4 regions of the Brotomerdimonas butyrica genome follow, and region 1 is predicted to be linked to each of the others. Evidence: predicted binding sites of a transcription regulator. Region 1 holds the regulator's gene; each other region holds the start of a gene.
What was found. The regulator Rex, encoded in region 1, represses fermentation and respiration genes when NADH is low (regulators of the CRP and FNR family bind a similar motif). The targets are predictions, from matches to a motif close to ATTGTTAANNNNTTAACAAT.

Region 2: OCV59_RS00265 (acyl-CoA dehydrogenase) is a predicted target of Rex. The motif match lies at 1,551-1,570, and genes of this name have one in related genera.
Region 3: OCV59_RS08730 (DUF3796 domain-containing protein) is a predicted target of Rex. The motif match lies at 1,532-1,551, and genes of this name have one in related genera.
Region 4: OCV59_RS02745 (butyryl-CoA:acetate CoA-transferase) is a predicted target of Rex. The motif match lies at 1,341-1,360, and genes of this name have one in related genera.

What each region holds. Positions count from the first base shown of each region.
Region 1 is NZ_JAOQJP010000014.1:45,869-49,023, forward strand. It holds gene OCV59_RS10260 (co-chaperone GroES) at 1-142, opposite strand, end outside; gene OCV59_RS10265 (DNA-3-methyladenine glycosylase family protein) at 396-1,280, opposite strand; gene OCV59_RS10270 (DUF362 domain-containing protein) at 1,467-1,637, shown strand; gene OCV59_RS10275 (redox-sensing transcriptional repressor Rex) at 1,733-2,374, opposite strand; gene acpP (acyl carrier protein) at 2,393-2,620, opposite strand; gene abc-f (ribosomal protection-like ABC-F family protein) at 2,764-3,155, opposite strand, start outside.
Region 2 is NZ_JAOQJP010000001.1:53,032-56,186, forward strand. It holds gene OCV59_RS00260 (fructose-1,6-bisphosphatase) at 1-1,403, shown strand, start outside; gene OCV59_RS00265 (acyl-CoA dehydrogenase) at 1,635-2,777, shown strand; gene etfB (electron transfer flavoprotein subunit beta) at 2,798-3,155, shown strand, end outside.
Region 3 is NZ_JAOQJP010000011.1:46,187-49,341, reverse strand. It holds gene scfB (thioether cross-link-forming SCIFF peptide maturase) at 4-1,377, shown strand; gene OCV59_RS08730 (DUF3796 domain-containing protein) at 1,632-2,042, shown strand; gene OCV59_RS08725 (helix-turn-helix transcriptional regulator) at 2,044-2,253, shown strand; gene nudC (NAD(+) diphosphatase) at 2,456-3,155, opposite strand, start outside.
Region 4 is NZ_JAOQJP010000002.1:308,660-311,814, forward strand. It holds gene OCV59_RS02740 (helix-turn-helix domain-containing protein) at 1-1,088, shown strand, start outside; gene OCV59_RS02745 (butyryl-CoA:acetate CoA-transferase) at 1,428-2,783, shown strand; gene OCV59_RS02750 (putative manganese-dependent inorganic diphosphatase) at 2,872-3,155, opposite strand, start outside.

The sequences.
Region 1 (3,155 bases):
CTGTTCCAGGTCCGACTGCAACTACCTCAGCAACCTGCGGTTTTTCCTTAGCCGAGCTCGTAAGAAGGATACCGCTCGCCGTTTTTTCTTCCGCTTCTATTTTCTTGATAACTACTCTTGAACCCAAAGGTTTGATTCCAATACTCATTATGTCATCTCCTTTACATTTTTCTTATATAATTTGAAAAAGGATCTTTCCTTTTTATATGCACCTCTGTCTGAGCTTTATGCAAAGCTCACTCCGCGGCCGTCGCTGCATCTGTCATGCAGCAATTCTGCAATGCTGCCGACGCCCCGGCGATTGTTAGCACTCATTATTTCCGAGTGCTAACTATAATTTACAGCCATTTCCGCTATTTGTCAACCACCTTTTTTGATTTTCTTCGCTCAGCGGATCACAGATTTTTGTTGTGAGTTATGTAATAGAAAAGATACTGCTGGGCTATTCCTCCGTACTCTCCGAAATGTTCCGCCGCAAAGTCCGCCATAGCCTTCATATCGCCCTCATCCATGCCGTACAGCCTGTTCATGACCTTCCTGACCCAGACGTCTATCGGGAACCGGTCCATCTTTCCCAGCGAAAACAGAGCGATGCAGTTTGCCACCTTCGGTCCTACACCGGTGTACCTCCTGAGCTGATCGAAAGCCTCGTCCGAGCTCACCTCATCCGTTCCCAGCCTCTCCAGGCTCTCTATACCTTCCTCCGCTACCATTTTCGCCGTATCGATCAGATACTTCGCTCTGTATCCGAGCCGGCATGGAGCGAGATCATCCAGTGAAGCTCCCGCCAGCACTTCCGGGGACGGCAGATCATAGAATTCCTTTCCGGCGAGCGCCCCTGCTCTGCTGCCCAGCGTCTCAGCCAGCGAGTTTATGCATTTCTTTATACGAGGTATGTTGTTGTTCTGAGATATTATAAATGAGATCAGGGTCTCCCATTTGTCCTGATTGAGTATGCGTATGCCCGGCCCGTATTCGATGGCCTTTGCGATCACCTCGTCTTTGCATGAGAGCTGTTTCTTTATCTCCGAGTAATCTCTGTCAAGATCCAGATAATGATGCCATATGTTCCTGTAATCGTCTTCATCCGCGCCGTGTATCTTCAGCACTCCGGTGTCACTGTCATACTCCATGACCGCCACTCTGCCGTGAGCGGTCCCCGCATACATCCCGTCAGCTGTCTTTTCCCACCTGAAACACTGCCCGCAGTCAAAGATATTGTCGAGATCAAAATCTCTTACCCCCTCGGCGATCAGTACTCCGTTATCTTCTCTTGCCATTACACTGTCCCTTTCTCTTTCATATATATGATATCCATATCGATCCATCTGCAGGATCCCGCGGTCTTAAAGCTCTTTCCTGACCGCTTTTCCCTGTAAGTACGTAAACTTTAATCTTGAATTCCTCGTTAAGGTTTGTTATAATCAGTTTGTCATTTAGTGATAATTTTAAAGGAGGTACTTACAATGGCTTATGTAATCAAAGACTCATGCATCAGTTGCGGAGCTTGCATGGACGAATGTCCTACAAATGCTATCTCAGCCGGCGATTCTATGTATGTTATAGATGCTGACACTTGCATTGATTGCGGTGCTTGCGCAGGCGCATGTCCTGTGGATGCTCCAGTTGAAGAGTAGTTCAAAAAAACATATATCAATGTGATAATTAATAACCGTTTCATAATGAAACGGTTATTTAATTTACCAATATTCTTATGTAATACACCCTGAGCCTATTCCTGACTCTGATTTCTGTTCATATGGTATGCGAGAGAATGCAGGCTGTCGCTTATATGCATATTCTCGAGCGCCACATGATTAGGTGTTTCTATGTCTATCGGTGCAAAATTCCAGAGACCCCTCACCCCTGCGAAGCACAGCTTGTCTGCAACTTCCTGGGCGGCGTCCTTGGTAGTACATATGATACCTATATCTATATCGTTTTCCTCAACAAATTCAACGATATTGTCATAGTCCATGACCTCTATATCGTTGATCTTCATTCCAATAAGCCGCGGATTTATCTCGAAGATACCGCAGACGATGAATCCGGTCTTGTAGTAGTACGTGTGGTTTGCCAGCGCCTGCCCCAGATTGCCCGCACCGACGATCACCATCTTGTACTGCTTATCCAGGCCCAGTATCGCGCTTATCTCATCGTAAAGGCCGTCCACACTGTAACCGTATCCCTGCTGGCCGAATCCTCCGAAATTGTTGAGATCCTGCCTTATCTGCGACGCAGTGTACCCGGTCAGATTACTGAACTCGCTGGATGATATCTTGTCTATGCCCTTCTTCTGAAGTTCGCGCAGATATCTCCTGTAACGCGGCAGCCTCTTGATCACAGCATTGGAAATCTTAGCTTGCCTTTTCATCTCAAAACCTTTTGTTTTTTATGCTCTTGATTCCACGTAGTTTACGATGTCGCTTACTGTCTGGAATTTCTCAGCGTCTTCGTCAGGAACTTCGATGTCGAATTCGTCTTCGATAGCCATGATGATCTCTACTGCATCCAGTGAATCAGCTTCGAGATCCTTCATGAGATGTGTTTCCATCTTCACGTCTTCTTCATCAACACCTAACTGCTCTGCTATTATTCCCTTGATCTTGTCTAATGTCATGATATATACCTCCATAATCAAAATATCATTTTTCGTTACTATATTATGCCGCTGAAAATATATGCGGCAACTCCCAATCATTATAGAGTATGCACTCTTTTATTGCAATAGTTTTGATAAAAAAATCAGATGCCCGGCGCGCGTCACTCCTGCAGCTGGAGCCAGCTCTCATATTTTTCATCGAGATCGTCTTTCTTCTCTGTCAGCGCCTTGCTGATCTCCGCAAGCTTTACGTGATCCTTTGCCACATCTTCCCTGCACAGCTCTTCTTCAAGCTCTTTTATGGAATCCTCAAGCTCCTGTATCTCTTTTTCGAGCTTCTCTCTGTGCCGCTTCAGCCTGCGCTCCTCGGCCTCTTTTTCCTTCTGGATGCGCCTGCGTTCTGCAGAAGACAGCTCCGGCTCACCGCCGCCTGCCGCCTTTGCATCAGATACAGCACCCTCTGCAGCATCCCCGTTTCCCGGTGCGTCTGCGCGTTTTCCCGCAGACAGCTCCTCCAGGTACTTCTTGCCGGATCTGATCTGCTGCTGTTTCT
Region 2 (3,155 bases), on a different contig from region 1:
TTAGCTCCCTTGCGGTGGACAGGCTGCATATCATCGGAGATATATGGGACAGAGGTTCGCATCCGGACGCGATAATGGATTTCCTGATGGAGTATCACGATGTGGATTTTCAGTGGGGAAATCACGATATCGTATGGATGGGCGCAGCTACAGGAAACTGGGCGTGCATGACAAATGTTCTCAGGATGAATATCAGTTACAATAATTTCGACATGCTTGAAATCGGCTACGGCATCAACCTGAGACCGCTGGCGTCGATGGCTCAGAAGATATACGGAGATGATCCGTGTGAATTCTTCATGCCGAAGAAGCTCGAGGAGAACAAGTTCGACCCGATAGACGATCTGCTCGCTGCGAAGATGAACAAGGCGATCTCCATCTGCCAGTTCAAGGTGGAGGGGCAGAGGATAATGGCACATCCGGAATACGGCCTGGAAAACCGTCTGCTGCTCGATAAGATCGATTATGAAAAGGGCACTGTCCAGCTCAGAGACGGGGTTTTCCCTCTCAGAGACACGAACTTCCCTACTATAGATCCGGATGATCCGTACAGGCTTACAGAAGACGAGGTCAATGTGCTCAACGCGCTCGAGGCGTCTTTTGTCCAGAGTGAAAAGCTGCAGGCTCACATAAAGTTCATGTACAGCCACGGTGCGCTTTACACTATAGTGAACGGAAACCTGATGTTCCACGGCTGCATACCTATGGATGAAGACGGTAATTTTGAAAACTGTACTGTAAACGGCGTGACGGCATCCGGCAAAGCGTATATGGACTTCCTGGATTCGGAGCTCAGAAAGGCTTATTTCAGTCCTGACGAGTCCGGAGAGACAGGCAGGTCCGGAGATCTTATGTGGTATCTGTGGCTCGGCAAGAAGTCGCCGCTTTTCGGTAAAGATCAGATGACGACTTTTGAAAGATGCTTCGTCGCAGACAAGAAGACGCATAAAGAGCATACGGTGCCGTATTACAAACTCATAAACAGAAAAGACATATGTGAAAAGATTCTCATGGAATTCGGTCTCGACCCGAAGAATTCGATAATACTCAACGGACATGTACCTGTTAAGATCAAAGATGGTGAAAGTCCTGTCAAAGGCGGAGGCAAACTGATAGTCATCGACGGCGGTATGTCAAAAGCTTATCAGAAACAGACCGGTATAGCAGGGTATACTTTCATATTCAATTCGAGATTCATGGCGCTCGCGGAGCACAAGCCGTACAGTCCTCTTCAGCCGGATGGTACACAGGAGTTCCATTCGCCTGTTATCAGAACTGTCAAGACCCTTGAAAAGAGAATGCTCGTAAAGGATACGGACCTCGGCAAGGAGCTCCAGCAGGAGGTAGACGAGCTCAAAGAGCTTGTAAAGGCCTACAGGACGGGACGTCTGAAAGAGAAGTAAAATAAATAGAATTGTGTGGCATTAATCATAAACTTGTCATAAATGCCGTACAAATACAGGCAAAATTTATAATTGAAATAAATATGAATAATTTGCTTAAAAACAACTTGAAATACCCACTAAAAAATGTTTTAATGGGTAATGTAGATTGTTACAAACATAACGACTTGCTGTGATAAACACAGCAAGGATATGATTAAAAACGTTATTAGTAATTAAGGAGGCATGTACATGAACTTTCAACTAACGAAGGAGCAAGAATTCGTAAGAAAAATGGTAAGAGAGTTTGCCGTAACAGAGGTTGAACCTTTAGCTGCGGATATCGACAAGGAACACAGATTCCCTGTTGAGACTGTAGAAAAAATGGCAAAATACGGTCTTTTAGGCGTACCATTCCCAACAGAAGTTGGCGGAGCAGGCGGAGATCACATCTCATATGCGATCACTGTTGAAGAGCTTTCAAGAGTATGCGCATCAACTGGCGTTATCTGCTCAGCTCACACTTCACTCTGCTGCTGGCCTATCTTCAAGTATGGTAAACCAGAGCAGAAGGCAAAGTATCTCCCGGATCTTCTTTCAGGAAAGAAACTCGGAGCATTTGGTTTAACTGAGCCAAACGCAGGAACTGACGCATCAGGTCAGCAGACAAGAGCAGAAGACATGGGCGACTACTGGCTTCTCAACGGAGCTAAGGTGTTCATTACAAACGGCGGATATGCAGAAGTATTCGTAGTTATGGCAATGACTGATAAATCAAAGGGAAATCACGGAATCAGCGCATTCATCGTTGAGAAGGGTGACGAAGGTTTCTCAATCGGTAAGACAGAAGACAAGATGGGTATCTGCGCATCTTCAACTACTGAGCTTATCTTCCAGAACTGCAAGATTCCTAAGGACAGACTTCTTGGCCAGTTAGGAAAAGGCTTCAAAGTTGCAATGTCAACACTGGACGGCGGACGTATCGGTATCGCTTCACAGGCTCTTGGTATCGCACAGGGAGCTCTTGATGTAACTGTTGAATACATGAAGGCAAGAAAGCAGTTCGGCAAGAAATTATCACAGATGCAGGCACTTCAGTTCACAGTAGCTGAGCTGGCAACTGAAATCGAAGCTGCAAGACTTCTCGTATACAAAGCTGCAGACATGAAGGACAAAGGCCTTGCTTATGGTCCTAACGCTGCAATGGCTAAGTTATTTGCTGCAGAAACTGCAATGCACGTAACTACTAAGTGCGTACAGCTGCACGGCGGATACGGATATACTAAGGATTATCCGGTAGAAAGAATGATGAGAGACGCTAAGATCACTGAGATCTATGAAGGTACTTCAGAAGTTCAGAAGATGGTTATCGCCGCATCAGTTCTGGGTAAATAATATATTAGGAGGGAAAAAACATGGCTTTTAAAGTATTAGTATGCGCAAAACAAGTTCCTGATACAAATGAAATCAGAATCAACCCTGAAACAGGAACATTGATCAGAGATGGTGTACCTAGTATCCTCAATCCGGATGACGCCAATGCTCTGGAAGAAGCGTTAAAGATTAAAGATAAATTTGATGATGTTCACGTTACAGTAATCACCATGGGACCTCCGCAGGCTGAAGCTATGCTGTTCGAATGCATCGCTATGGGCGCAGACGAAGGTATCCTCGTAAGTGACAGAGCTGTAGGTGGTTCAGATACATGGGCTACTTCAAATGCAATCACTGCTGCTATCAAAAAGTACGGTGAATTTGACATGATCTTTGCAG
Region 3 (3,155 bases), on a different contig from region 1:
TACATGGTTCATCAATATAAATTAAACGGCTACAATATCGTGCTGGATTCGGAAAGCGGCTGCATACATACTGTAGATGATGCGGCTTACGATGCGATCGCGCTTTACGAGAACACACCCGCAGAAGAGATAATCTCGACGATCAGTCAGCGCTACGACATATCAGAGGCTGACGTACAGGAGATCCTCGACGATATAGAGACGCTGAAAAAAGACCACCAGCTCTTTACAAAAGACCTGTTCTCCGGACAGGCCGGCCTGTTCAAGGAACGTCAGTCCGTAGTCAAGGCGATCTGTCTCCATGTTGCACACGCGTGCAATATGACATGTGAATACTGCTTTGCAGGCAAAGGTGAATATCACGGCGAGCAGGCTATCATGAGCTACGAAGTCGGTAAGCGCGCACTTGACTGGCTGATCGAAAACTCAGGCACGCGACGCAATCTCGAAGTCGATTTCTTCGGCGGCGAACCGCTGCTCAACTTCGACGTCGTCAAGCAGCTCGTTGCATATGGCCGTTCTCAGGAAAAGATACACGACAAGAATTTCCGCTTTACGCTTACGACCAACGGTATGCTCCTCGACGACGAGGTGATCGAATTCGCCAACAGAGAAATGAGCAATGTCGTGATAAGTCTGGACGGCAGGAAAAATATAAACGACAAGGTCAGAAGGACTCACGGAAACGAGGGCACGTACGATATGATCCTGCCTGCTTTCAAGAAGCTCGCTGACTCAAGAAACCAGCAGAACTACTACGTGCGCGGCACGTACACTCACTATAATACGGATTTTGCAGACGATATACTGCACATGGCTGATCTCGGCTTCAAGGAGCTGTCCATCGAGCCTGTAGTTGCGCCTGCAGATGCGCCTTATGCGCTTCAGGAATCCGATATACCTAAGCTGCTTTCCGAGTATGAGCGACTGGCATGTGAGATGCTCGATCGCAAACGTGAAGGCAAAGGCCGCGATTTTACATTCTATCACTATATGATAGATCTGACAGGCGGGCCGTGCATCGTCAAGCGTATCTCCGGCTGCGGCGTCGGCACTGAATACGTCGCTGTTACTCCGGCAGGCGACCTGTATCCATGTCATCAGTTCGTCGGAGACGAGAAGTTTCTGCTCGGAAATATCTACGACGGCATCACGAACGCATCGGTATGCGATGAATTCAAAGGCTGCAATGTATATTCGCACAGCGAATGCGCCGACTGCTTCGCCAAACTCTACTGCAGCGGCGGCTGCGCTGCTAACGCATATCACACGACGGGTTCGATAACAGGCGTGTATGACATGGGGTGCCAGCTCCATAAAAAGAGGATCGAATGTGCCATCATGCTCAAAGTCGCAGAGATGTGCGAAGATCTGTAGGAATTTAAAAAATCTCAAAGAATCGAAAACGGCAGTATCTCCTGATTTGACAGCAGGAATACTGCCGTTTTTTATTTTTCCAGCCGCAATGCCTGATATGATTTTTGAAATAATAATACCCCTGTTAGATATCCTCAACACGATTTCAGAAAAAAATGTTATAAATATATCACTTTTAGTGTTGACCTTCTCATATTCAAGTGATATATTTATAACATCGCAAGTGCGAAATATGTAACATCAAGGAGAGAATCATGAATAAAAAGGTAACATTAAGAGAGCTTGTTGGTGCACGTATCGTGCTGACAATTTGTATTGCAGCATATTACTGGTGCTGGGCCAGAAACAGCTGGGAAAATTATTTTTCCTCTATACAAAACTGCGTTGCAATATTTGCTTTTTGTTTTTTCTGTTTCCTGGCTATACGTGAAAAAAAATACAAGAAAGAGATCACAGATGAAATGGCGGCTGCAAATCTAAAACGTTGCGATTCGATCTGCTACAAGATCGTAACGGTATTAATCGTCTGTATCGGATTTCTGTCCGCTATTTTAAGATTTACAGTATCCCCGGAAGTGATCGGATATATGCTGGTCGGCACACTGGTACTGATGTCAATTATAAGAACTATCCTATTCTGCTATATGGATATAAAGGGGGTTTAAAATAGTGCTCGTAACTAAAATCAAAGAATATCGTGAGCAGGCAGGTTATAAGCAGAGCGAACTTGCGGAGCTTGTCGGTACAAGACGAGAAACGATCGTTCATCTTGAAAACGGCAGATATAATCCCTCCCTTAAATTGGCTATGTCTATTGCGAAAGTATTCCATGTGACCGTTGAGGACTTGTTTGAATTTGTAGATGAAGAAAAGTAAAACGTCTCCAAGTATATCAGCGATAATCCACGAAAACAGGGCGCCGCTATAATGATCATAAATCTTTATAGCGGCGCCCATCATTTTTAAACTAAAGCACTGCAATGATCACCACCAGCGCTGTCGACAGCTGAATACATGTCACACTGCAACCTAAATCCAGTCTGAAATTTGACCTATATGGATCAAAGTTCTTACAGACCTATATCTCACCCTTCCTGAACGCTTCTATCATCACTGCCGTGATGCTCATATCGTTTTTCATCTGCGGGATCTCATCTCTATGCATCCATACTGCTTCTGAAAGCTCGCTGCGATCAACTGTGACAACATCACTGCCATCGAGCGATGCGAAGAATCCCGTGATCAGTGAATCAGAAAATCCCCACGGCTGACTGCCGAAATATTTCAGATCTTTCACCTTCAACCCGACTTCCTCCATCACTTCACGCTGCAGAGCACCTTCGACCGATTCGCCTATCTCCACAAAGCCCGCGATCAGCGCCAGTCCTTTATACGGTCTTCCTGCATATCTCGTGACGAGCAGTCTGTCTCCGTCTGTTATAGCAGCCATTATCACCGGGGAAATACGCGGATACTGGATATTCCGGCATTCAGGGCATATCATCGCACGTTCCTTATCGGAATGCTCCATAACACTTCCGCAGCAGCCGCAGTACCGGTGTTCTCCATACCAGTGATCCAGATGTCTGGCAGTAACTGCTGCAAGCGCCGGCCATCTCTCATGCCTGTCATACAGTTCACGTATATCGACGTATTCCATTCCCTCGGGACTTCCTTCCGGGATCCTGTCTGCCATAGCTTTTCCCGGAATCAGGAACATCGGTGACTCATCGACTGAGAAAGCATAAACTGCCTGATCAGCAATCTCGCTGGCTTCG
Region 4 (3,155 bases), on a different contig from region 1:
GCTCCGACATAGCCGCTGCAACGCAGATAATCCACCGGGCGCTCGGCTGCAGGATCGTGATATCAGACAGCAGCGGCAATATTATCAGCGGCTCCGGCAGGACCGCGGAAATGACTGCGCTGCAGCTCAAGTCGAACGGGCATCTTTACGGATGGCTTTTCCTCGACGGCATGAAGACGCAGAAAAGCCTTGATCTGCTGGCGAGCACGCTTTCCCCGCTGCTTTCTCTCTGGTTCTACCGCGAGGAGATCATCGCGACCACGCAGAGCATGGCAAAGGAGGATCTTATCTGGCGACTCGCGAACGGCGGAGACCCCGGTTCAGAAAAAATCATGCGCTCCGCAAAGCTTATGGATCTGCACCTCGGCCGCACGTACGCGTGCATCGTCGGCCGCGTGCGGCTCGGCGCGAACAGCTCGGACGACTGGCAGAAAAACTGGATCGACTCCAACATGAACACAGTGCGCAGCATCTTTGCCGAAACTGCACGTTCACTCGACCGTGAGGTGATGGTGACACACCACAACAATGCGATCATCATTTACTTCGAGGTCTCACCGGCCTCCGGCAAGACGCAGATCGCACATTTTCTCGACCTTATCGAGGAAAGGTTACGTTCGACATCGAAAAGACTTCTTTTTTCGTGGGGCATCAGCGAGATCCGTGACGGGGCTACGGATTTCAGGAATTACTATCTTCATGCAAAGCTCGCGGAGGAGCTGTGTGCGAACGACAACAGGCTGGGCCGCCGGTACTACTACGAAAACACGCTCATATACAACATGATGTCGCTGCTTTCCTCCGATGAGGAAGTGATGAGCAACGCATACAGGATAATCTCTCCACTGGTAGAATACGACAAGAAACACGGTTCCCAGCTCATCGATACACTGCGCACATACCTGATATGCAAGAATATATCCGAAGTTGCCAGGAGGCTGGGCAGACACAGGCAGACGCTGCTGTACCAGCTGCAGAGGATCGAGGATCTGACCGGACTTTCGCTGAAAAACAGCGATGAACTCTTTCTGCTCGAATGCTGCATGCGCCTGCAGGTCGGCTTCACAGCCGTCGGCTCGGACGCCTGAGATGCCGGATGCATTCGGCAGACTCAAGTACGGCGGGCAGATGCGAAGCGCCGTTGATCCGGTACATTCATGCGCGGGATGTGCTGTTCGATACGTCACGACGCTGTGACCGGAACCCCGGCATGCCGCACCCTGCGACTTTGCATGAAACGCTCGGAACCCCCGGCATGCCGCGCTCTGCGCCTTTGCATGAAACGCTGGGAAGCGATTTTGTTATTTAAATACTTTATCACGCTTCCATGATATGGTATACTTGTGAATAAAGTATCAATTTTAAGAATTGACCTGAATTCGAGAATCAATATTAAAACATTTTAGTAGAAATGGGGAAATTTTAACATGGAGAATTTAAGAAAAGAATATGAGAGCAAGCTCATAACTGCAGAAAACGCAGTGAAACTCGTCAAGTCAGGCGACTGGGTGGACTTCGGATGGGGTGTCGGCATCCCTTACGATCTCGACGCTGCGCTGGCTGCAAGGATAAAGGCTGAGGATCTTTACGACCTCAAGTTCAGAGGCGGTATCGCGCTGAGAGTCCCTGAGATCTTCAAGATCGAAGACGCTCCGAAGCACCTCTGCTGGAACAGCTGGCACATGACAGGTATCGAGAGAAAGGCTGTTGGCCAGGGCATCGCGTACTATGCGCCGATCAGATACTCCGAGCTGCCTAGATACTACAGAGACCTTCCTGATCCGGTAGATATCGCGATGTTCAGAGTCGCTCCGATGGATTCCGACGGATATTTCAACTTCGGACCGAGCGCTTCACACATGGCTGATATGTGCAGCAGAGCAAAGTGCATCGTCGTGGAAGTGAACGAAAACATGCCGGTCGCACTCGGAAGCAAGGTGGGAGGAGAAAAGATCCACATCTCAGAGATCGACCACATCGTGGAGAGTACGAACACTCCTATGGAAGAGCTCGGCGCAGGCCCTACGAATGAGATCGATGAAAAGGTCGCACAGTTCATCGTTGAGGAGATCCCTAACGGCGCATGCCTGCAGCTGGGTATCGGCGGCATGCCTAACGCAGTAGGCTCACTGATCGCACAGTCAGACCTCAAGGATCTGGGAGTGCATACGGAAATGTACGTTGACGCTTTCGTCGACATCGCTATGGCCGGAAAGATCAACGGTTCATGCAAGACTATCGACAAGGGCAGACAGGCATACGCTTTCGGAGCAGGAACGAAAAAGCTTTACGATTACATCAACAACAACCCTGAATGCCTGAGCGCACCTGTAGACTACACGAATGACATCAGAGTAGTCGGTGCTATCGACAACTTCATGTCCATAAACAATGCGGTAGACATCGACCTGTTCGGTCAGGTAAATGCCGAGTCCGCAGGGATCAAGCACATCAGCGGAGCAGGCGGTCAGCTCGACTTCGTGCTCGGCGCATATCTTTCCAAGGGCGGAAAGAGCTTCATCTGCTGCTCGTCGACTTTCAAGGACAAGCAGGGCAACGTGAAGTCAAGGATCAAGCCGACGCTCACAGAAGGCTCGATCGTTACGGACACAAGAACTAACACACATTACGTGGTCACAGAATACGGCAAAGTAATCCTCAAGGGACTGACTACATGGGAAAGAGCTGAAGCGCTCATCTCGATCGCTCACCCTGATTTCAGAGAAGAGCTCATCAAAGACGCTGAAAAGATGGGTATCTGGAGACAGAGCAACAAGCGCTAGTCCGGCCGGAAAATCTACAAATCGACAAATTAAAAACGCACCGCACTGACATGTATGTACAGTTTGGTGCGTTTTTTATAATACGATGCTACTGCTCCAGTTCCTGAAGCGCCTCCACGAAAGTAGGCAGGAACTGCTTTTTCCTCGACACGATGCCCCTGAGCACGATCTTTTCATGATCTTCCGGCACATTGAAAGCATCCCTTGCAGTCTCTTCCGCCATTTCTCCGTGGCACAGCAGCTCGGTGCTCGCCTCGACGATGTTCGTCATCATCAGGAACATCATATCCAGCCCCTGGCTCCTCATCACAGTTTCAAGGCTCGGTTCGACTTTTGCTCTGATATTGTCGAGCTCGTCCTGATCCATCGATG